One region of the Pseudomonas sp. DTU12.1 genome, then DNA from elsewhere that is predicted to be linked to it. Evidence: predicted binding sites of a transcription regulator. Region 1 holds the regulator's gene; the other holds the start of a gene.

What was found. Region 1 encodes FliA, which starts transcription of late flagellar genes. Its sites were predicted from a motif close to CTAAAGTTTNNNNNNNNNNNGCCGNTAA; they were not measured.
Region 2: the regulator FliA is predicted to act here: its motif matches at 6,792-6,819, upstream of flgM (flagellar biosynthesis anti-sigma factor FlgM).

What each region holds. Positions count from the first base shown of each region.
Region 1 covers NZ_CP045254.1:1,916,340-1,928,594, forward strand. Annotated here, with positions in the region: gene flhA (flagellar biosynthesis protein FlhA) at 1-259, shown strand, start outside; gene flhF (flagellar biosynthesis protein FlhF) at 271-1,587, shown strand; gene fleN (flagellar synthesis regulator FleN) at 1,688-2,521, shown strand; gene fliA (RNA polymerase sigma factor FliA) at 2,518-3,258, shown strand; gene GDV60_RS08515 (chemotaxis response regulator CheY) at 3,427-3,801, shown strand; gene GDV60_RS08520 (protein phosphatase CheZ) at 3,820-4,608, shown strand; gene GDV60_RS08525 (chemotaxis protein CheA) at 4,885-7,092, shown strand; gene GDV60_RS08530 (chemotaxis response regulator protein-glutamate methylesterase) at 7,142-8,263, shown strand; gene GDV60_RS08535 (flagellar motor protein) at 8,263-9,003, shown strand; gene motD (flagellar motor protein MotD) at 9,149-10,036, shown strand; gene GDV60_RS08545 (ParA family protein) at 10,088-10,876, shown strand; gene GDV60_RS08550 (CheW domain-containing protein) at 10,961-11,761, shown strand; gene GDV60_RS08555 (chemotaxis protein CheW) at 11,837-12,255, shown strand, end outside.
Region 2 covers NZ_CP045254.1:4,551,120-4,563,374, forward strand. Annotated here, with positions in the region: gene GDV60_RS20015 (hypothetical protein) at 1-552, opposite strand, end outside; gene flgE (flagellar hook protein FlgE) at 769-2,088, opposite strand; gene flgD (flagellar hook assembly protein FlgD) at 2,120-2,851, opposite strand; gene flgC (flagellar basal body rod protein FlgC) at 2,868-3,311, opposite strand; gene flgB (flagellar basal body rod protein FlgB) at 3,315-3,722, opposite strand; gene cheR (protein-glutamate O-methyltransferase CheR) at 4,065-4,892, opposite strand; gene GDV60_RS20045 (chemotaxis protein CheV) at 4,936-5,868, opposite strand; gene flgA (flagellar basal body P-ring formation chaperone FlgA) at 5,950-6,714, shown strand; gene flgM (flagellar biosynthesis anti-sigma factor FlgM) at 6,856-7,173, shown strand; gene GDV60_RS20060 (flagella synthesis protein FlgN) at 7,222-7,689, shown strand; gene GDV60_RS20065 (flagellar brake protein) at 7,785-8,534, shown strand; gene GDV60_RS20070 (MFS transporter) at 8,596-9,975, opposite strand; tRNA gene GDV60_RS20075 (tRNA-Arg) at 10,344-10,420, opposite strand; gene GDV60_RS20080 (hypothetical protein) at 10,751-10,975, shown strand; gene GDV60_RS20085 (PA3371 family protein) at 10,987-11,166, shown strand; gene GDV60_RS20090 (Arc family DNA-binding protein) at 11,568-11,894, shown strand; gene mgtE (magnesium transporter) at 12,061-12,255, opposite strand, start outside.

The DNA.
Region 1 (12,255 bases):
GAAGGCCGGACAAGGCCAGGAAGAGGGCGTCTTGCTGGAGCCAAGCATGGCTGAAAAGCTCCAGCGTTCGTTGATCGACGCCGCACAACGTCAGGAAATGCAGGGCCAACCGGTGATTCTGCTGGTAGCCGGCCCCGTCCGGGCGATGTTGTCGCGGTTTGGACGCCTGGCAGTACCGAATTTGCACGTATTGGCTTATCAGGAAATTCCTGACAACAAGCAAGTGACTATCGTCGCGACAGTAGGGCCCAACGGCTGAGGTAGTGGGTTATGCAAGTAAAGCGTTTTTTCGCCGCCGATATGCGTCAGGCCATGAAGCTGGTTCGTGATGAACTGGGCGCCGACGCAGCGATTATCGGTAACCGTCGCATTGCCGGCGGTGTCGAGCTGACGGCTGCCCTGGATTACAAACCCCAGGCCTTGGCGCCGCGCGTGCCAAACATGGAACTCGAAGACGAGTTGCGCAAGACCGCCTCGCGCATTGTCTCGGCCCAGGCCGAGCTGAGCATGCGTGGCGACAGCGATGCGACCACCAACCGCCAACTGTTTGCCGGCCTGCCGCTGACCGCGGCCGAGCCCCTGGTGGAGCCGACCTTCGTCGAGCCGCCGCGCCCTGCTGCGCCGGCGCCGGCTGCGGCGGTCGACCAGCGCGTGTTCGACTCGATGCGCTTTGAACTCAACGGCCTGCGCGAACTGCTGGAAGTGCAGTTGGGCTCGCTGGCCTGGAACCAGTTGCAAGGCAGCAAGCCGCAACAGGCCAACCTCTGGCGTCGCCTGCAACGCATCGGCTTGTCCGGCCCGTTGTCGCGTGACCTGCTGGAGCTGACCACCGGTATCGAAGAACCTCGCCAGGCCTGGCGCATGCTGCTGGCCCACTTGGCGCGGATGATCCAGACCCCGGAAATCGAACCCCTTGAAGAAGGTGGCGTGATTGCCATGGTCGGCCCTGCCGGCATGGGCAAGACCACCACCCTGGCCAAGCTGGCCGCCCGTTATGTACTTAAGTACGGCGCCCACAATATTGCCCTGGTGAGCATGGACAGCTACCGCATCGGTGCCCAGGAACAGCTCAAGACGCTGGGCCGCATCCTCAATGTGCCGGTGACCCATGTCGACCCGGGCCAATCCCTGGCCAACGCCCTCGACCCGCTGCTGCGCAAGCGCGTGGTGCTGATCGATACCGCCGGCCTGCAAGCCAGCGATCCGGCGTTGCGCATGCAACTGGAAAGCCTGGCCGGGCGTGGGATCAAGTCGAAAAATTACCTGGTACTTGCAACAACCAGCCAAAAACAGGTTCTGACTGCTGCGTACCACAGCTACAAGCGTTGCGGGCTGGCCGGTTGCATCCTGACTAAGCTGGATGAAACGGCAAGCCTGGGCGAAGTGTTGAGCCTTGCCATCAGCCATGAACTACCGGTCGCCTACCTGACCGACGGGCCGCGGATCCCGGATGACTTGCATCTGCCGCGCCGTCATCAGTTGGTCAGCCGTGCAGTCAGTGTGCAAATGCAGGACGAACCCAGTGAAGAGGCGATGGCGGATATGTTCGCCGACCTCTATCACAACCCAGCCAAGCGGGTCGGCTGAAGGCAACATGAAACACAGTGCAATGTACCTACATCGATGGTCTGCTACCGCGGCCACCCTATGTAGCCTGCGGCTAAGCAAGACAAGGTAAAGAAAGAACATGGGCAGCATGCATCCCGTACAGGTGATCGCGGTGACCGGCGGCAAAGGTGGCGTCGGGAAAACTAACGTGTCAGTGAATTTGTCCCTGGCCCTGGCAGAGCTTGGCCGCCGCGTCATGCTGCTGGATGCCGACCTGGGCCTGGCGAACGTTGACGTTCTGCTGGGACTGACGCCCAAACACACCCTGGCCGATGTCATCGAGGGCCGCTGTGAGCTGCGCGACGTGCTGTTGCAGGGGCCAGGGGGGATTCGTATCGTCCCGGCCGCCTCCGGCACCCAGAGCATGGTGCATCTGAGCCCGGCGCAGCATGCCGGCCTGATCCAGGCCTTCAGTGATATCGGCGACAACCTCGACGTGCTGGTGATCGACACCGCCGCCGGGATCGGCGAGTCGGTGGTCAGCTTCGTACGCGCCGCGCAGGAAGTGTTGCTGGTGGTCTGCGACGAACCCACCTCGATCACCGACGCCTACGCCCTGATCAAGCTGCTCAACCGCGACTACGGCATGAACCGCTTCCGCGTGCTGGCCAACATGGCCCAGAGCCCGCAAGAGGGGCGCAACCTGTTCGCCAAGTTGACCAAGGTCACAGATCGCTTCCTCGATGTCGCCTTACAATACGTCGGCGCAGTTCCCTATGACGAGTGTGTGCGCAAGGCTGTGCAAAAGCAGCGTGCAGTCTATGAAGCGTTCCCTCGTTCGAAATGCGCGTTGGCGTTCAAGGCAATTGCTCAGAAGGTCGATACCTGGCCACTGCCCGCCAATCCCCGGGGGCATCTGGAGTTTTTCGTCGAGCGATTGGTGCATCAGACGAGTGCAGGACCGGTGCTATGACAGCCAGCGGCTACAACCTTTACAAAAAATCAGCGCGTGACAGCCAGGGCGAATTGATCGAGCGCTATGCGCCTCTGGTCAAGCGCATTGCCTACCACCTGCTGGCACGCCTGCCCGCCAGTGTCCAGGTCGAAGACCTGATCCAGGCGGGGATGATCGGCCTGCTCGAAGTGTCGACCAAGTACGACGCGAGCAAGGGTGCGAGTTTCGAGACGTATGCGGGTATCCGCATCCGTGGCGCGATGCTCGATGAAGTGCGTAAAGGTGATTGGGCGCCGCGTTCGGTCCACCGCAATACCCGGATGGTGAGTGACGCAATTCGCTCAATTGAAGCAAAAACCGGTCGCGACGCTAAAGATCACGAAGTTGCGGCCGAACTCCAATTGAGTCTCGACGATTACTACGGGATTTTGAACGATACCTTGGGCAGCCGCCTGTTCAGTTTCGACGACCTGCTACAGGACGGCGAACATGAAGGGCTGCACGAGGACGGCGCGAGCGCTCACCAGGAGCCTTCACGCGACCTGGAAGATGAACGCTTCCAGGGCGCCCTGGCAGAGGCGATTGCCAACCTGCCGGAGCGTGAGCGGCTGGTGTTGGCGCTGTACTACGACGAAGAGCTGAACCTCAAGGAAATCGGTGAGGTCCTGGGGGTCAGCGAATCGCGGGTCAGCCAGCTACATAGCCAATGCGCGGCCCGCTTGCGGGGGCGTTTGGGAGAGTGGCGAGCGCGCTGACAGGCAGTGTGGGGACACTGTGAGCGATAACCGCCAGGGCGCAAGCCGGGCGGGAGCGGCTCGTGGTGCGCCCCGGCAGTCCTTTTTGTGTAATGCCTGTTGAATGATATGGCGCGCCCAGGTGCTGGACGCGTTTAAGACTGCTTGGAGGTCGAATTGGACAAGAACATGAAAATCCTCATCGTTGATGACTTCTCAACGATGCGGCGGATCATAAAAAACCTGTTGCGTGACCTTGGGTTCACTAACACGGTCGAGGCGGATGACGGTATTACGGCGATTCCGATCCTCAACAGCGGGAGCATCGACTTTCTGGTAACCGACTGGAACATGCCTGGCATGACCGGTATCGATCTGCTGCGCCATGTGCGCGCCGATGAAAAACTGCGCAATCTTCCGGTGTTGATGGTGACCGCCGAAGCCAAGCGTGAACAGATCATTGAAGCCGCCCAGGCTGGGGTCAACGGCTACGTGGTCAAGCCATTCACTGCATTGGCGTTGAAAGAGAAGATCGAAAAGATCTTTGAACGCATCCACGGTTGATGTCGCCACGGGGGAGCTATGGAGCATAAAGAAACATCGCAGGGGGACTTTGAGTCGACCTTGAAAAAACACGCTCACCAGTTGGTCGACAGCCTTGAAAAAGGCCAGTTCGGCGACGCGGTGCAGTTGATCCATGAGCTCAACCAGACCCGCGACCGCGGCCTGTACCAGGAAGTGGGCAAGCTCACCCGTGAGTTGCACAGTGCGATCGTCAATTTCCAGATCGACCCGCACATGCCCCAGGCCGAGGAAATCTCGCAGATCACCGATGCCACCGAACGCCTGTCCTATGTGGTCAGGCTGACTGAGGCGGCAGCCAATCGCACCATGGACCTGGTGGAAAACGCCACGCCTCTGGTGAACGGCATGGCCAATGAGGCCAAGGCGTTGAGCGCTGACTGGGGGCGCTTCATGCGTCGCGAAGTAGGCGCAGAAGAATTTCGTGACCTGGCGCGTCGGGTCGAAGGTTTTCTGTCACGCAGCGAGCAGGAAAACCGTACGGTTTCCAGCAACCTCAATGACATTCTGCTGGCCCAGGATTACCAGGACCTCACCGGTCAGGTGATCAAGCGCGTGACCCTGCTGGTCACTGAAGTGGAAAGCAACTTGCTCAAGCTGGTGCTGATGGCTGGCCAGGTCGACCGTTTTGCCGGCATCGAACATGACCGCGAAGCGATCCTCTCGGAAAAAGATCCACAAAAACACCTCGCCAAGGGTGAAGGTCCGCAGATTCATGCCGATAAACGTGAAGACGTTATGTCAGGTCAAGATGACGTAGACGATTTGCTGTCCAGTTTAGGCTTTTAGGTCCTGATAACGGCAAATGACGGTCGCGCCGCGCCCCGCAAGGCGCAAGACTAGGCATGAGGAGAGAAGTTTGGTTTTTCCAAATGAACGACGAATAACGACGGATTGCGCCTTGCGGGGCGCGGCCCTCCGGGTTGGAGCTGTGAGCGCGCCATGCTGCGTTGCGGAACTTGACAAGGAAACAACCCTTGCCTGCGTTCCGCGCCTTGCCTGGCCCGCTCACAGCTCCAACGCGATCCGCCATTTGCCGTTATCAGGACCTAAAGGAGCACGTATATGAGCTTCGGCGCCGATGAAGAAATCCTTCAGGATTTCCTTGTAGAGGCCGGCGAAATTCTAGAGCAGTTGTCCGAGCAACTGGTCGAGCTGGAAAGCCGACCGGATGATGCGAACCTGCTCAATGCAATTTTTCGCGGTTTTCACACTGTAAAAGGGGGCGCCGGCTTCCTCCAGCTCCATGAGCTGGTGGAGTGCTGCCACATCGCCGAAAACGTGTTCGACATCCTGCGCAAGGGTGAGCGGCACGTTGATTCGGAATTGATGGACGTGATCCTCGAAGCCCTGGACGCGGTCAACGGCATGTTCAATGAAGTGCGTGAACGCGCACCGATTACTGCCGCCACCCCGGAACTGCTGGCCGCCCTGGCGCGCCTGGCAGAACCTGCCGCCCTGGCCGCCGCCCCGGTGGTTGAAGCGGCGCCTGAACCGGTTGCCGAACCCGACGTTACCGACAGCGAATTCGAACAACTGCTGGACTCCCTCAATGCCGTCAAGGCCGAGGCCGAAGCACCGGCAGCGGCTGCGCCGGCCATGGTGCCGACCAGCGAAGACATCACCGACGCCGAGTTCGAGTCCTTGCTCGACCAGTTGCACGGCAAGGGCCAGTTCGCGCCGGACGCCGTGGCGGCCACACCGCCGCCTGTAGAGGCTGCTGCGCCAGCGGCCAGCACCGATATCACCGACGACGAATTTGAAGCGCTGCTCGATCAGTTGCATGGCAAGGGCTCGTTTGCTGCCGATGCCTTGCCCGCAGTCGCTGCGGCGGCTGCACCTGCTGCGGCGGCGCCTGCTGCCGCACCGGCGGCGGATGGCCTGATCACCGACCACGAATTCGAATCCCTGCTGGACGAATTGCACGGCAAGGGCAAGTTCTCTGAAGTGGCGCCTGCCGCCGCAGCCACCGCGACCGCTACAGCAGCGGTGGCCAAACCGGCACCCGCTGCCGCCAAGGCCGCTGCACCGACTCCAGCACGTGCCGCCGCCCCGGCGCCAGCCCGCGCGCCGGCCGCTGCCGAAAAAGCCCCGGCCAGTGAAGCCGAAACCACCGTGCGGGTAGATACCGCGCGCCTGGACGACATCATGAACATGGTCGGCGAACTGGTGCTGGTGCGTAACCGCCTGGTGCGCCTGGGCTTGAACAGTGGCGACGAAGCCATGCAAAAGGCCGTGTCGAACCTCGACGTGGTCACTGCCGACCTGCAGACCGCGGTGATGAAGACGCGCATGCAGCCGATCAAGAAGGTCTTCGGGCGCTTCCCGCGCCTGGTCCGTGACTTGGCCCGGCAGTTGAAAAAAGAGATCGCCCTGGAACTGGTGGGCGAAGAAACCGACCTCGACAAAAACCTGGTCGAGGCCCTGGCCGACCCGCTGGTCCACTTGGTGCGCAACGCGGTTGACCACGGTGTGGAAACCCCGGAAGAGCGCGAAGCCAGCGGCAAGCCGCGCCTGGGCAAAGTGATTCTGGCGGCCGAACAGGAAGGCGACCATATCCTGCTGTCGATCACCGATGACGGCAAAGGCATGGACTCCAATATCCTGCGCGGCATCGCGGTCAAGCGCGGCGTCATGGACAAGGACGCGGCCGACCGCCTGACCGATACCGAGTGCTACAACCTGATTTTTGCTCCGGGCTTCTCGACCAAGACCGAGATTTCCGACGTGTCCGGCCGTGGCGTGGGCATGGACGTGGTGAAGACCAAGATCAGCCAGCTCAACGGCTCGATCAATATTTACTCGACCAAGGGCCAGGGCTCGAAGATCGTCATCAAGGTGCCGTTGACCCTGGCGATCATGCCGACCCTGATGGTGATGCTGGGCAACCAGGCGTTCGCTTTCCCGCTGGTCAACGTCAACGAGATCTTCCACCTCGACCTGTCGCGCACCAATGTGGTCGACGGCCAGGAAGTGGTGATCGTGCGGGACAAGGCCCTGCCTTTGTTCTACCTCAAGCGTTGGCTGGTGGCATCCGCCGCTCATGAAGAGCAGCGCGAAGGCCACGTGGTGATCCTGTCCGTGGGCACCCAGCGTATCGGCTTTGTCGTCGATCAACTGGTTGGCCAGGAAGAAGTGGTCATCAAGCCATTGGGCAAGATGCTGCAAGGAACGCCAGGCATGTCGGGTGCGACCATTACCGGTGACGGTCGGATCGCGCTGATTCTCGATGTTCCGAGCATGCTCAAGCGTTACGCCGCACGGCGTATTTGATTCGGCCCGGGCAGGGCGATTGTCCCTCGCCCGGCCTAACGGAGTGGTTATGGTAGTCAAGGTTCTGGTGGTGGATGATTCGGGTTTCTTCCGCCGCCGCGTCTCGGAAATTCTTTCAGCGGATTCCAACATCCAGGTGGTCGGTACGGCCACCAACGGCAAAGAGGCGATTGATCAGGCCCTGGCGTTGAAGCCGGACGTGATCACCATGGACTACGAGATGCCGATGATGGATGGCATCACCGCCGTGCGCCACATCATGCAGCGTTGCCCGACCCCGGTGTTGATGTTCTCGTCGCTGACCCACGAAGGCGCCCGAGTGACCCTCGATGCGCTGGACGCTGGCGCCGTGGACTTTCTGCCGAAGAATTTCGAAGACATCTCGCGCAACCCCGAGAAGGTCAAGCAGATGCTCTGCGAGAAAGTGCACAGCATCTCGCGCAGCAACCGCAGCAGCTTCCGTGCCCCGGTGGCTCCCGCCCCGGTAGCGGCGCCTGCACCGACCAGCAGCAGTTTCGGGCGTCCGGCTCCCGCGCCAGTGGCACGGCCTGCCGTGGCGCCGACGCGCACGGCGGCGCCAACTCCTGCGTCGCCTGCGCCCAAGCGCAAGGCCTACAAACTGGTGGCGATCGGTACGTCCACCGGCGGCCCGGTGGCCTTGCAGCGCGTCCTGACCCAATTGCCCGCCAACTTCCCCGCGCCCATCGTGCTGATCCAGCACATGCCCGCCGCATTTACCAAGGCCTTTGCCGAGCGCCTGGACAAGCTGTGCCGCATCAGCGTCAAGGAAGCCGAAGACGGCGATATCCTGCGCCCGGGCCTGGCCTTGCTGGCCCCCGGTGGCAAGCAAATGATGGTCGACGGTCGCGGCGCGGTGAAAATCCTGCCGGGTGATGAGCGTCTGAACTACAAGCCGTGTGTGGATATCACCTTCGGTTCGGCCGCCAAGTCCTACGGTGACAAAGTTCTGGCGGTGGTCCTCACCGGCATGGGCGCGGACGGTCGTGAAGGCGCGCGCCTGCTCAAGCAGGGCGGTAGCTCGATCTGGGCCCAGGACGAAGCCAGTTGCGTGATCTATGGCATGCCCATGGCCATCGTCAAGGCTGACCTGGCCGACGCGGTCTACAGCCTGGATGACATCGGCAAGCACCTGGTGGAGGCCTGTCACTGATGGATGTGTTGAGCCTGGTTGGGATACTCCTGGCGTTTGTCGCCATTATTGGCGGCAACTACCTGGAAGGCGGCCACCTTGGCGCCCTGGCCAACGGCCCGGCAGCGCTGATCGTGATCGGCGGTACCGTCGGCGCGGCGCTGTTGCAGTCACCCCTGAGCTCATTCAAGCGGGCCATGCAGATCCTGGTGTGGATCATTTTCCCGCCGCGCGTGGACCTGGCCGGCGGTATCGACCGCGTGGTCAACTGGAGCCTCACCGCCCGCAAGGAAGGCCTGCTCGGCCTTGAAGGCGTGGCCGATGCCGAGCCCGACAGCTACGCGCGCAAAGGTCTGCAGCTGCTGGTCGACGGCGCCGAGCCGGAAGCGATCCGTAGCATCCTCGAAGTGGACTTCTACACCCAGGAAAGCCGCGATATCAACGCGGCCAAAGTTTTCGAAAGCATGGGCGGCTATGCGCCGACCATCGGCATCATCGGTGCGGTCATGGGCCTGATCCACGTGATGGGCAACCTGGCCGACCCCTCGCAACTGGGCAGCGGCATTGCCGTGGCATTTGTCGCCACCATCTATGGCGTGGCCAGTGCCAACCTGTTGCTGCTGCCGATTGCCAGCAAGCTCAAATCCATTGCCATGCGCCAATCCCGCTACCGGGAAATGCTCCTGGAGGGCATCCTGTCGATTGCCGAGGGCGAGAACCCGCGCTCCATCGAATTGAAGCTCCAGGGCTTCATGGATTGATGAGCATGCGCCTCCCTGTAGGAGCGAGCTTGCTCGCGAAAAACCCGAGAGCACCGCGTTTAACCCGCAGCCCCGCGTTATCGTTCGCGATTTTCGCGAGCAAGCTCGCTCCTACAGTTGATGTGTGTTGTGAGGGGTATTGCCTGTGAGCCGTCGCCGCCGCGAGCCTGAAGAGCACGTCAACCATGAGCGCTGGCTGGTGTCCTACGCCGACTTCATCACCTTGCTGTTCGCCTTCTTCGTGGTGATGTACTCCATTTCTTCGATCAACGAAGGCAAGTACAAAGTCATCTCCGAAGCCCTGGTGGGCGTCTTTACCGATTCCGACCGGGCCCTCAAGCCGATTCCCATTGGCGATGAGCGGCCCAAGACCATGACCCCGGCCAAGCCCTTGGTCAAGGACAGCGACGAGACCGACGCCGGTATCAGTGGCGGCAGCGATCCGCTCAAGAGCATCGCCGACGATATCAGTGCGGCCTTTGGCGACCTGATCAGCTCCAACCAGATGACCATTCGCGGCAACGAGTTGTGGGTAGAGATCGAGCTCAACTCCAGTCTGCTGTTCGCCAGCGCCGATGCGCTGCCCAGTGATATTGCGTTCAGCATCATCGATAAGGTGGCGGCCATCCTCAAGCCCTTCGACAACCCGATCCACGTCGAAGGTTTTACCGATGACCAACCGATCCATACCGCGCAATTTCCCACTAACTGGGAGCTGTCGTCGGCGCGTTCGGCGAGCATCGTGCGCATGCTGGCGATGCAGGGCGTGAACCCTGGGCGCCTGGCGTCGGTGGGGTATGGTGAATTCCAGCCCGTGGCCAATAATGCGACGGCCGAAGGCCGCGCGCGCAACCGTCGGGTGGTGTTGGTGGTGTCGCGCAACCTGGATGTGCGCCGCAGCCTGACCGCCACCGGCGCGGCCAATGCACAACCTGATGCTGCAATGAAGCGGGCTGGCACACAAACTGCACCGACGCCCGTAAAGCCGCCGGTTCGGGAGAGTGCCGTCAATTCTCCGTCACCGGCTCTATAACCTCGTGCTATTTCTCGGTCGAGCCAGTGCCTGCCGGGAGGAACAATCCGAATGAGAGTCTGGGCAGTTGCCAATCAAAAAGGTGGAGTCGGCAAGACCACCACCTCCATCGCCTTAGCCGGTCTGCTGGCCGAGGCGGGCAAGCGTGTGGTCATTGTCGACCTGGATCCCCACGGCTCGATGACCAGCTATTTCGGCTACGACCCCGATGCCCTGGAGCACAGTTGCTTCGACCTGTTCCTGCACAAGGGCAGTGTGCCCACCGGCTTGCCCGGGCAACTGCTGTTGCCCACCAGCAACGAGAAGATTTCCCTGCTGCCCTCCAGCACCGCCCTGGCCACCCTTGAGCGCCAGTCGCCGGGGCAGAGCGGCCTGGGCCTGGTGATCGCCAAGAGTCTGGCGCAACTGTGGCAGGACTTCGACTACGCAATCATCGACAGCCCGCCATTGCTCGGCGTGCTGATGGTCAATGCCCTGGCGGCCAGCCAGCAACTGGTGATCCCGGTGCAGACCGAACACCTGGCGGTCAAGGGCCTGGAGCGCATGGTCAGCACCCTGACCATGATCAACCGCTCACGCAAACAGGCGTTGCCGTTCAGCATCGTGCCGACCCTGTTCGACCGTCGTACCCAGGCTTCCCTGGGCACCTTGCGCGTACTGCGCGACGCTTACCCGGAAACCATCTGGCAAGGCTATATCCCGGTGGATACGCGCCTGCGTGACGCCAGCCGCGCGGGCCTGGCGCCGTCGCAATTCGATGGCAAGAGCCGTGGCGTGCTGGCGTACCGCGCCTTGCTCAAGCACCTGCTGGCCCAGCAACTTGTGGCGCAGGTGGCGTGAAATGAACCTCAATTCAAGTCCACGGGGCATCGCGCCGATAACCTTTGAATACACGGTTAACGGGGCTTGCGCGTGGGCATACAGATGAGTCGTCCTGTCGATATCAAGACCCGGCCGCAACTGGCGCTGCAGTCCTACCTGGACGCGCTGCTGCAAGAGGCGACCGAGGAAGTACTGCCCGAGCCGATCCTGGTGCTGGATGAAGCGCTGGCGGTGCCTGTGGTCGAGGCTGAGGCCGGCCTGGATGAGTTTCAACTGGCGGTCCTGGAAGAGCAGGCCCGTGATGCGGTGGTGGTGCCGGTTGCCGTTGTGGTCGCGCCTGAGCCTGTACCGCTGGTGCTGGTACCGCCGGTGGCCGAGGTGCATCGGCCGCCGAGCATTACCCCGCCACCGGTGGAAACCGATGGTCGACCGGCCTGGGCTGCCGAGTCGTTCGAATGCCTGCTGTTTGATGTCGCCGGGCTGACACTGGCGGTGCCGCTGGTGTGCCTGGGGTCGATCTATTCCCTGGAAGGCCAGGAACTGACGCCGTTGTTCGGTCAGCCGGAGTGGTTTCTCGGGATCCTGCCGAGCCAGGCCGGCAACCTCAAGGTGCTGGACACTGCGCGCTGGGTGATGCCCGACCGCTATCGCGATGATTTCCGCCAGGGCCTGCAATACGTGATTTCGGTGCAGGGCTACGAATGGGGGCTGGCGGTGCATCAGGTCAGCCGTTCGCTGCGCCTGGACCCCAACGAAATCAAATGGCGCAGCCACCGTGGCCAGCGGCCATGGCTGGCGGGCACGGTGATTGAACATATGTGCGCGCTGCTGGATGTCGCCGAATTGGCGGAGCTGATTGCCAGCGGCGCGGTAAAGGATCTGCCAGGTAACAAACGTACTTGATAAGAGGCGCAGCGCCACGGTGCTGCCAAAGAAGAACACACGCCGTTATCAACGGTATTTGAAGGGGTCAGGGGTATGAACAAGTCGTCAGCGTCCGCACAGGGTTTGGATGATCCGATTCTGCAATGGGTGACCTTCAAGCTGGACAACGAGTCCTACGGCATCAACGTGATGCGGGTGCAGGAAGTGCTGCGCTACACCGAAATCGCGCCAGTGCCGGGTGCGCCGAGCTACGTGCTGGGCATCATCAACCTGCGCGGCAACGTCGTGACCGTGATCGACACCCGCCAGCGCTTTGGCCTGATGCCGACTGAAGTCAACGACAACACCCGTATCGTCATCATCGAAGCCGACAAGCAAGTGGTCGGGATCATGGTCGACAGCGTGGCCGAAGTGGTTTACCTGCGTCAGTCGGAAGTCGAGACTGCGCCGAATGTCGGCAACGAAGAGTCGGCCAAGTTTATCCAGGGCGTATGCAACAAGAACGGCGAGCT
Region 2 (12,255 bases), 2.6 Mb from region 1:
GGGTTTCTGGCCGAAATGCATCATTGCGGCCTTTATGGCAGAAACCGTTACACAATTGCTGCTAGGCCCCTGGCTGAAGCCACTCCAGATATTGTCCGGCTTCTTACCGGGGTTGCTCTTATCAGGTTTGTAGTTGAAATGCTGCGCACCGTTGGTGATCGGCTTGTTGCTCATGCTCTCGGTAGGGCCGAAATTAGCGGGATTTACATTGCCGCCGCGACCTCCACCCCCACCTCCACCGCCACCGCCACCTTTGGGCGACGGAGGGGCCACATCGTCGCTGGGAAACCACTCGTCCAGCATCCGCTTGAGAAACTGTAGAAACTTGTCATCCGCTTCCTCGATCAGCTTGTTAAGCGCTTCCTTGAATTTCTCATCACCCAACTTCTGACGCAGTTCATTCAACTTGTCGCGCAAGTCCTGAGCCGTCTGGGTCTTGGAGGTTTGCTCGGCCTCGAACAACTGGTTGAACAACGTCTTGACCGCCGACACGTCACTGACGGGTTCGATGGGAGCAGGCTCCCGACGCGTAACAGTCGGCACAAAAGCCATGCGCCCATTACCTGGCGCGGACACCCCGGAGTTCCACATTTTCAGCCCCCATTGATCGATGAGCCCCCTGGGCTCTTGCCCCGATCAGTGGTGCGGGCCGATTGAAGCGTTCCTTTCCCAAGCATTTCAGTGCGTAACCCAATGCGGCACCGGTGCTTTTCCCACGCCCACAAAAAAGCCCCTCTGACGAGGGGCTTCTTGTGCAGCGCTAACCCATCAGGTCATCTGAATGATGGTCTGCATGATGGTGCTCTGGGTGGAGATGGTCTTGGCGTTCGCCTGGTAGTTGCTCTGGGCCTTGATCAAGTCCACCAGCTCGTTGGTCAGGTTGACGTTGGAGTTCTCCAGGGAGTTGGCCACGATCGAGCCCAGGGTCCCGGCTTCTGGTGCATCGTAGCCAGGCTGGCCCGAAGCGAAAGTTTCTTTCCAGGTGGTGCCACCTGCCGGCTGCAACCCTTGCTCGTTGTTGAAGCTGGCCAGGGAGATCTGGCCGATGGCCTTGCTCTGCTGGTTGCTGAAGGTGGCGAACAGTACACCGCTGCCGTCGATTTTCAGCCCGGTGATTTCGCCGGTGGCGTAGCCATCGGTGATCGGCGGGTTGCGGTAGCTGGCCGAGTTGTACTGAGTGATATCGGACATGTTGATCGCGATACCGCCCGGGTTGGCCGCCGCCCCGTTGTCAGGGTTCCACACGCCGTTGTCCATGACGCCCGGCTTCCAGTTGCTGATGGTCAGGGTGGTGTTGGATACAGTGCTCGGCGGGGTGACGATGCCCTTCAGGGTGCCTGATGTATCGAATGTCACCGTGGAGGCCACCGGGGCAACCGCGCCCGTTCCCTTGACCGGCGTACCGTCAGGGTTACGCCCATCGATCAGGGTGTAGGACTTCCAGGTATTGGAGCCGGTTTTCACCATGTACTGCACCATCTCATGGGCATTGCCTTGAGTGTCATACAAAGTGGTGCCGTACTGCTCGGTAAACGAGCTCGCTACCGTCGGATCAAACGGGCTGGTCGCCTGGTCGATCACCGGCTTGGAGGAGTTCAGGTTGCTGCTGGAGTCAACCTTGGTCGACGCTTTAGGCGGCAAGTTGGACAGGTTGATCCGCAGGTCGGTCAGGCCGCTCTTGGAGATTTTGCCATCTTCATCGGCTGCATAACCCTGCAAGCGCGAGGTGCCGGTGTTGTTGGTGATGTAACCGTCTTTGTTGGCCTGGAACGAGCCATTACGGGTGTACTCCAGCGAACCGTCGCTGCCCTTCTGTACGAAGAAGCCGCCGCCCTGGATGCCCATGTCCAACACGCCACCGCTGCCGTTGACTTCACCCTGGGTGAATTGCTGGGAAACCGCCGCCAGGTTCACGCCGGTACCGATGGTTTTATTGCCTGTGCCCAGGCGGGACGCGGCATAAATGTCGCCGAACTCTGCCCGGGACGACTTGAAGCCGGTGGTCGCGACGTTGGCGATGTTGTTGCCGGTCACGTCCAGTTGTTTGTTGGCCGCATAGAGGCCGCTAAGGCCGATATTAAAAGACATGTTTCTCTCCTCTTGCCGTATTTAGCCGGCTCTATGTACCGATAGTCTGAATTTGCGACAGCTTGATGCTGCCCATGCCGCCAGAAAGATTGAGCAGCATTTCGCCGCCGGTCTGGCTCAAGGTCACGCTGGTGACCGTGGCCGGCAGCGAGGTTTTCAAGGCCACCGGATCACCGGCGTCATTCTTGGTGCTGGCCGCGAAGGTGTAGGAGCCAGAATCAAGCTGCTCGCCTGCTTCGTTCTTGCCGTCCCAGATAAAGTCCGACTTGCCGGCGCTCTGGGCGCCCAGATCGATGGTCTTGACCAGGTTGCCGTCCTTGTCGGTGACCTTGACGGTAACGTTGCCCACCGACGCACCCACGGCAACCGAGCCGGTAAAGCTCTTGCTGGTGTCGACCATGGCCTTGTTGGTTTCAATAATTACCGAACGCCCCACCAGCGACGAGGCTTGCAGCGCCTGCGACGACTTGTAGTTACCGGTGATGGTGTTCACCGAATCGTTCAAGGTGTTGATGCCTTCCAGGCTGCTGAACTGCGCCAGTTGCGCCACGAACGCGCCGTTGTCCTGGGGCGACAGCGGGTTCTGGTTCTTCAACTGGGTGACCAGCAGTTGCAGGAATGCATCCTTGCCCAGGGACTGGTTGCCCGAGGCCGCCTTGGCGGTATCGGCCAGGTTGCCCTGGCTGGACTTGGCATCCTTGACCTTGGAGTCGAACAGACTCTGGATCGTCGATTGACTCGACACATCGTTAGTGACGGACATTCTTTAGCGCCCCTTATCACTGACCGAGGGTCAGGACCTTCTGCATCATGGCTTTGGCGGTGTTCATCATTTCCGCGTTGGTCTGGAACGAACGACTGGCGGAAATCATGTCTGCCATTTCCTCGACCACGTTGACGTTGGGGTAGTACACGTAGCCCTTTTCGTTCGCGGCAGGATGATTGGGTTCGTAGCGCGCATCGAGGTTGCTCTGGTCTTCGACCACACCCAACACCTGTACGCCCTGGCCGGCAGCATCCTGGCTCTGGAACAACGAGTCGCTGCCGCCGTTCTGACCGGCCTGGAACATGGTGGCGAACACCGGATGCCGGGCGCGGTAGGTCTGGTCGATGCTCGACGAGACCGTCTCGGCGTTGGCAATGTTACTGGCGACCGTGTTCAGACGCGTGGTCTGGGCGCTCATGCCACTACCGGCAATATTGAAAACACTGGATAGAGACATGGCTTACTCTCCGCGCAGGGCTGACATCAGCCCTTTGAATTTGCTGTTGAGCAGGGTGAAGCTGGCCTGGAAGTTCACCGAGTTCTCGGCGTAGTTCGATTGCTCCAACTGCGCATCGACGGTGTTCTGGTCGATCGACGGCTGCATCGGCGTGCGATACATCAGCGACTCATCGCCACTGCTCAGGCCCTGCGCTTCGATATGACGGTTATTGGTCATGTTCAAGGCGAAGGAGCCGTTCTTGGTCTTGTCGCTCTGTGCGGCGAGCACGGCGGCAAAGTCCAGGTCCCGAGCCTTGTAGTTCGGGGTGTCGGCGTTGGCGATGTTGTTAGCCAGGACTTCGGCACGCTGGGCGCGGAAGCCCAGGGCCTGTTCGTGGATACCGAGCGCTTTATCGAAGCTGATGCTCATGGCGGAGACCTTTAGGGGCTGACCTGCTTTTCGTAACAGGGATATAGCAAGCGCCATGCCAGGTTTATCAAGCCCAATAAATCAAGGGGTTAAGTAGAGGTTGCCGCCGGCAATGGCGGAAAAGCGGCAAGCGCTTTCCGCGAAACGTCAGGAAAGCGGCAATGGGGAGTTGCCGCTTTCCAAGGTCTGACACAAAAAAATGTGGGAGCGGCGGTGCGACGGTTCGACTTGCTCGCGAAGGGCGCACTTCAGTGTGTCAGTCAGCTATCAACCAACTTCACTACCGCCTTCGCGAGCAAGCCCGCTCCCACACAAGCCCCACCCCAAATGTTGGGTGGGGTGTTATTTAGCCTGGTAGATAATACCGGGGCTGCACTGCACCATCTGGTAATGGTCCGGCAAGCCGTTCAACGCTTCGGACGCGCCGAGGAACAGATAGCCACCGCGCTTGAGCGTGCCGTGGATGCGCAGCAGGATGTCCTTCTTCACTTCAGCCGAGAAGTAGATCAATACGTTGCGGCAAAACACGATGTCGAACTTGCCGAGACTGGCGTAGCTGTCCAGCAGGTTGAACGAGCGGAACTCCACACGGCTCTTGATCGGCGCCTTGACCGCCCAGCGCCCGGCGCCCTTGGGGTCGAAGTAACGCTGCAGGCGCTCCTGGGACAGGCCGCGACCCAGGGCGAGGCTGTCGTATTCGCCGGTCTTGCAGTTGGTCAGCATGGTGCCGGACAAATCAGTGGCAACAATTTGCACACCCGCTTTCAACTGGCCCATGTTGGTCCGCTCGAACTCATCGATGGACATCGACAGCGAATAGGGTTCCTGCCCCGATGAACACGCCGCCGACCAGATGCGCAAGCGCTGGCCGGGGCTGGCCTTGATGGCCTCGGGCAATACCTTGTTCTTGAGCACCTCGAAGGGGTAGGTATCACGAAACCACAAGGTTTCGTTGGTGGTCATGGCATCGACCACCATCTCCTTCAACCCGCTGCGCGGTTGACCCTGGATGCGCTGCACCAACTCGCCCAGGGACTTGATGCCCTGCTGTTCCATCAATTTGTTGAGACGGCTTGATACCAGGTATTGCTTGTTTTCACCGAGCAATATGCCACAGGCTTTTTCCAGGAATACCCGGAACTGTTCGAAATCCAAATTACCCGTAGACAATGAAACCGCCTCTTAACTCGTGTGACCGCCAGGGAGAAAGCCCCTAGCCGTGATCTGCAGATTTGATCCGTTCAACGACCCGGGAAGCCAGGTCATCTGGACGGAATTTGGCCAGGAAGTCATCGGCACCGACCTTCTTGACCATTGCCTGGTTGAATACACCGGACAATGAAGTATGCAGGATGATATGCAATTTTTGCATGCGTGGGTCGTTACGTATCTCGGCCGTGAGGGTGTAGCCGTCCATTTCCGGCATCTCGATGTCGGAAATCATCATCAGGAATTCTTCTTCCGGCTTCTTGCCTTCGTCCACCAGCTTGCGCAGATAGTCCAGGGCCTGGCGGCCGTCATTGAGTGCCACTACTTCGACACCAACGGTCTGCAGGCAACGGGACACCTGCTTGCGTGCCACAGAGGAGTCATCCACCGTCAACACCCGCAGGGACACGGCCTTCTGCTGGGTCTGCTCATCCACCACACCCACCGAAATATGCTCCGAAGTGGGCGCCACCTCTGCGAGGATCTTCTCCACGTCGATGATTTCCACCAACTGGTTATCGACCCGCGTCACTGCCGTGAGGTAGTGATCACGCCCGGTGCCCTTGGGTGGTGGATGGATCTCTTCCCAGTTCATGTTGACGATACGTTCCACCGAGCGCACCAGGAAACCCTGGGTCTTGGTGTTGTACTCGGTGATGATCACAAACGGACTCTCGCGGTCCTGCAAACCGGCAGAACCGGTGGCCATCGCCAGGTCAAGAATCGGAATCGTCGAGCCACGGATGTTGGCCACGCCACACACCACCGGGTTGGACTTGGGCATTATGGTGAGTTTGGGGCATTGCAGCACCTCCCGCACCTTGAAGACGTTGATGCCATATAGCTGCTTGCCATCGAGTCGAAACAGCAACAACTCCAGGCGATTCTGCCCTACCAGCTGTGTGCGCTGGTTCACTGAATCCATTACACCCGCCATGCCCAGACTCCTACGCTACAAAACTTACGGGTACGACGCGCACCCAACACGAAACGGCACGCGCTTTGCTTTTTATTGGCCATGGACATCAAAACGACAGTTTCCCGACGCCTTCGCTTGCCACAGTACCGCAGATTGCTCTGTGCCTGGATGGCGTTGCTTGCCTTGGGCGCAGGCCATCAGGCCCGTGCCGACAACGTCACCTTGCCTGATCTGCTTATCGGCGTCACTCAAGGCTTTCTTGAGTTCACTGTAGAAGATTATCTGGCGACCACCCAGACACCGGGCCGTTATGAAATCCAGGTCAACCAGTTGGACCCGCGTTTGCGCATGCCCATGTGCGACAAGGAATTGACAGGCTCCCTGGAAAGCCCCGCCCAGCCCATCGGCCGCGTGACCGTGCGCGTGCGCTGCGACGGCAGCTCGCCCTGGACGGTGTTTGTGCCGGCCCAGGTCCGCCTGTTTCGCGACGTAGTGACCGTCACACGCCCGCTCAAGCGTACCGGCATCATCGGTTTTGAAGACGTAGCCCTGCGTGAGCGGGACATCAGCCAGATCAGCCAGGGTTACCTCACCTCCGTGGACCAGGCCGTTGGGCAGAGACTGACCCGACCAATGGTCACCGACCAGGTCATTACCCTGGTTCACCTGGAACAGGCCGAAGTGGTGCGCAAGGGTGACCATGTGTTGATATCCGCCAGCAGCGGCGGCCTGAACGTGAAAATGCCGGGGGAAGCCCTGGCCAACGGCGGGATGAGCGAACAGATTCGCGTGAAGAACCTCAACTCCAAGCGCGTGATCAAGGCCCGGGTGACAGCCCCTGGCCAGGTGGAGGTGGCTTTATAGATCACTGGCGTGGGACGCTGGCTTTTCCTACACTGTGCGCATGATCTCGCTATGCACAGGTTTATTGTCGATCGAGCCTAAAGTTTGTCCGGGTATGGCCGAAAACATGGCAAGCGTCCAAATACCCAGAGGTTTTTTAACATGGTCATTGATTTCAGCCGATTGAACGGCGCCCAGGCAACGCCCGGCGGCACGCGTACCAACGCGGCCAAGGACAGCGTTGAAGCCAAGGCCCCGGCACTGCCTGCCAAGGCAGAACAAACCGCTTCGACCCAAAGTGGCGAATCGGTGCATTTGAGCAACGAGGCTCAACAGTTGCAGAAGATCACGGACTCGCTGCGCGATCAGCCGGTTGTCAATAAAGCCCGCGTGGCCGAATTGAAACAGGCGATTGCCGATGGCAGCTATCAGATCGACAACGACCGTTTAGCCGGCAAAATCATCAAAGCCGAGCGCTAGGCCAAGGCCTGCGCCAGGCTTTTGGACGCTTAAACCCCAAGGCCAGCCATGCACGACGAAAATCTGCTGCAACTGATCAACGAAGACCTGGCTCCGGCGCAACACCTGCTGGAGCTGCTTCAAGAAGAATTCGTGGCCCTCTATGGCCGCGATATGCGCCTGCTGGAAGATATCCTGGCACGCAAGCAATCGCTGATCATCCTGCTCGAACAGCACGGCCAGAAACGCAGCCAGATCCTGCTCAGCCTGGGCCTGCCCGCTGACCACAGCGGCCTGGAACAGCTGGCCAGCCATTCGTCGGTCGGCGACCAGTTGCTGGCCCAGAGCGCAGCGCTCAATCAGTTGTTGATCAGTTGCCAAGAGGCCAATGTGCTCAATGGCCAGTCGATCCAACTGCAGCAAGCTACCACCGCCAACCAGTTGCGCATCCTGCATGGTGGCGAACCTCCAGCACTGTATAACGCCCAAGGCTCCACCTCACGGCTGGTCAAGCCCAGCACCCTCAGCCAAGCCTGACGCCGGTTTATCGCGCGCCCTATCAAGGCACGCCACATGCTGGCAAAATGCCGGTTCTTGCGTGTAGTCGTATTTTGTCTGGAGATGGAAGAACCGTGTTCAACACCCTTAGCGCGGAAGATGCTCCGCAGCCACCCAAGGTCCTCACCACCCCTCTGGAAATTGCCAGCACCCTGCGGCTGCTGCAAGAGAGCCACGACCCGCTGATCATTACCTTCCACGAACGCAACCAGCGCTTCCAGAGCTACCTGGTGGATGTCGACAAGGACAGCAAGACCCTGAGCCTGGACGAAATGATCCCGCCCGAAGGTGAACGCTACCTGGAGAATGGCGAAGCGTTTCGTATCGAAGGCTTCCATGAAGGTGTACGCGTGGCCTGGGACAGCAATGGCACCCTGACCATTGGCGCAAAGGACGGCCACCGCATCTACAAGGGCAGCCTGCCGGAAGAAGTGGTCTACCATCAGCGGCGCAATGCCTTTCGTGCGGCATTGAAGCTGGCACAACTGGTGAATATCGAATTGGGCGGCGAGAAACTCAAGGCGCCCATCAGCGGCAAGTTGCTGGATATCTCCGCCACCGGCTGCAAGCTGCGCTTTGAAGGCGACATCTCCGAGCGCCTGCAACTGGGCCAGGTCTACGACCGTTTCATCGCCGCCCTGCCCTTTGGCAGCATGACCACGGCGGTGGAGTTGCGTTACCTGCACTTTGAAGAAAGGATCAACACCACCTTTGCCGGCGTGCGCTTTCACAACATGAGCGGCCTGGTGCAGCGCCAGGTCGAGCGTTTTGTTTACCAACTGCAGCGCGAGGCGCGACGGTTCGATAAAGACGACGACATGTAAACGTCGAACCATCGGCATAAAAAACGGGCAGCTCCTTTGGGAACTGCCCGTTTTTTTTGCTTCAAGGGCGGGCGCGGCTCAGGTCATGCGGGTGATCATCCGGGTCGGGATGCTCCGGCGGCTCGGGCTCGGGTTGCGGCGCAACTTCAGGCTCAGCCTCGGGCTCAGGCTCAGGCACGGCGGTTTGCATCTGGTCCTGGACCACCTGTTCATCGACACGCGGGTCGAGGGCGGCGACCAATGGCGAGCTGGACATGCTGTCGGGCATCGCCACGTGATGCAGCGGCGCGTCGTCCACCTGATGCAGGTTGGTCACAGCCTTGGGTCGAATGCGCCAGACCAGGATCAATGCGCACAAGCTGAAGAACGCATAGAGCATCTGGTTGCCAAACAGCTTCATGACCACACCCGCCAGCAACGGCCCGATACTCGCCCCCACACCGTAGGTCACCAGCAACATTGCCGTGAGGGACACCCGGCGATCACCTTCGACATGGTCGTTGGAAAACGCCACGGCCAGTGGATAGAGGCAGAACTGCACCAATGAACACAGGAAGCCGGCGATAAACAGTACTTCCAGCGGCACCTGGGTCATGATCGCCAGTGGCAACGCAGCCACCGCCAGGGCCAGGGCGAAACAGCGAATCAGCAACGCACGGTCATACCGATCCGACAGCCAGCCCAACGGCCATTGCACCAACAGGCCGGCAAAAATGCAGCTACCCATGAACAGACCGACCTGCTCGGTACTCAGCCCCTGCTGAGCCGCATACAGTGGCGCCAGACCGTAGAAGGAACCGACGATCAGACCTGCCCCCAACACCGTACTCAGGGACTGCGGCACGCGCTTGATAAAGAAGCGCGGCTCCATCGGCGCCGGATGCAAAGGCGCAGGGTGAATACGCCGGGTCATGGCGACCGGCACCAGGCACAGCGCAAAACACAATGCCACCAGCATCAGCAGCTCAAGCCCCAACTGAGGGTGCATGACCAGAATCAACTGGCCCAGCACCAGGCCCAGGTACGACGCGATCATATAACCGCTGAACACCACGCCGCGCTGCTTGGCATCCGCCTGCTCGTTGAGCCAGCTCTCGATGACCATGTACTGGCACATCATGCCCAGGCCGACAATGATCCGCAGGACGATCCAGGCCGGCAGCCAATCCACCAGACCATGACCGAGCACTGCCGCGCCGACGATCCCGGCGCAAGTGGCATAGGCACGGATATGCCCGACCCGGGCGATCAGGCGATGCCCGATCTTGCCACCCAGCACCAAGCCAAAATAGTTGGCAGCCATCAGCGCACCGACCCACAGGCTGTCGACGTTATCCGCCGCCAGGCGCAGGGCCAGGTAAGTACTGAGCAGGCCGGAGCCGATCAGCATCATCAAGGAAGCGAAATAAAGGGCTCGAAAAGATTTCCAGATCTGGCGCATCGGCGGTCCGAGCGGCTCCTTGCAGTGGGTGTCAGGCTATTCAGACTAGCCTGAGGGCGAAGCGTCGTTAAACCCAGGTACCCAACTACATCGGCACCCAGGGGTATTTTGATCCGGCAAACCTCGCGATCGTCGAAGCATGCAGCCTTCGATGAACTCGAGACCCAACAGTTCCTTCGCTGTTCAGATACGTGTCAGACGCACCTAGACAGGGGGCGAGGTACAAGGTTTTGACAATATATCTCGCCAACCCGCCCGAAGGCACTGGCCAGACGGCTAAGAAAACTGACCCCCACAAAAAAACCCCGCCAGAGCGATCTGGTCGGGGTTCTTTCACGTCACGGCCGGGTAGGCGGCGCAACTGCAGATGGTGTCCCAGGGCCGGTTCGAACGGCCAACCTTCCCCTTAGGAGGGGGATGCTCTATCCAATTGAGCTACTGGGACTAATGACAGGCGCAGAGCCAAATTGCACTGCGACAGACGGCGTGCATGTTAACGGCCAAGGTGAGTTTTGTCATGTCGTCCGTCAGCTTTTTAGGCGTAAGACTCCACCACTCCATACCCACGGCCGGCCCAGGTCCACAGGGCTGCCAAGTCTCATCGTGCAAAATGCACTAACACAAAAGGCCATCATTGCATCTTGCAACGAGCAGCACTTGCGAAGTCATTATAAACTATTGTTTTTAAAGGATATTTATCGATCTAGAAGCTGGCACGATGACTGCACTCTTTACCTTATCAATCTGTCCTGCACATGAACACGGGGAAACACCCATGAACAGCACCCTCCTGCTTCTGAACGCACTGGCCCTGGCCGTCCTGGTGATGTTCCAGTTCCAGAACAGTAGCGACAGCGATGCGGCACAGCTCAGCCACACAGGCAGCCACCAGACACAGCAACGAGCACAATTGGCGGTGATGACAGCCAATGGCCAACCCTCTGTCCAACTGGCACAAGGTGCGCAGGCCGCCAGCACTTCTGAACACTGGATTTTCTAAGCGAGCCGATCATGACCAAGACCACCTGGTTGCTTCTTTCCCTGACAATCGCCACCGGTATCCTGGGGTTCAACGCAACGTCGAATTATTGGCAGATCCTTTCTCTGAGCGCCTGCGCCGTCTTCGCCAGCGCATGGGTGATTGCCGCGATTGTCGGGCGCCGCTTCAAATTCGACCCGGTCCTGCGCTGAATAGCCGATTCACCCTCCTCGCTCCAGCCCTCGCCTATCGCCCGACCTTATGTCGCCTCGGCTCGCAAATCGGCCATTTGCCACTAGTCTTAAAATTAAGGGCAAAAGGCCACATTGCTATAGGATGTGCGCCCGAAAACCCTCTCGCGTCGAGAGCCCGCGCCGCGTTTACGGCGTGGAAAAGTTTTCCAACCAGTCCGCAAATTTGAAAATGAGTACTGGCATAACGCCTTTAGTAAGTTCAATATTTGTCACAGAATTGACGCCAAGGAACTGGCAAATTTGAGGCATGATGCGGCCTCTTTGCAATTCAGGTTGAACATTTGTTCGCAAGCCTTGTCCTAACACACATCTTGCGGCCAATTCCAAAAACCGCTCCCCTGAACTAACCGGTTAAATATATGCGCCCATTGAAACAGGCAATTTATTCCAGCCGTACGGCTGACAAGTTCGTCGTACGTCTGCCAGACGGAATGCGGGAACGCATTGCCGAGGTGGCTCGCAATCATCACCGCAGCATGAATTCTGAAATCATCGCGCGCATGGAGCAAAGCCTTATTCAGGAAGGCGCGTTGGGTGACGAACTGAGCATGCGCATGGACAGCCCGGAGCTGTCACTGCACGAACGCGAGCTGCTGCAGCGGTTTCGCCAACTGTCCCACCGTCAGCAAAATGCGCTTGTGTCGCTGATTGCCCATGACGTCGAGGCAGCCGCAGAAGCCGAATAATCGGCAACTGAAAGCTGAAGCCAGCCTTGCGCTGGCTTTTTTTGCCTGGAATTTAGGGGCGACTCGCGAAAAACCAAGGGGACCGATTTTCTATTGGTGCCCGGCGTTATCGTTAACGATTTTCGCGAGCAAGCTCGCTCCTACAGAAGTGGGAGCGAGCTGCGGGTCAGAGCAGGAAGATCGTCGCCAAGCCCAGGAAGATGAAGAAGCCACCACTGTCGGTCATGGCGGTGATCATCACACTGGCGCCCATCGCAGGGTCGCGCCCAAGGCGTGCCAGGGTCATAGGGATCAATACCCCCATCAACGCTGCCAGCAACAGGTTGAGCGTCATGGCCGCTGTCATGACCACCCCCAGGGA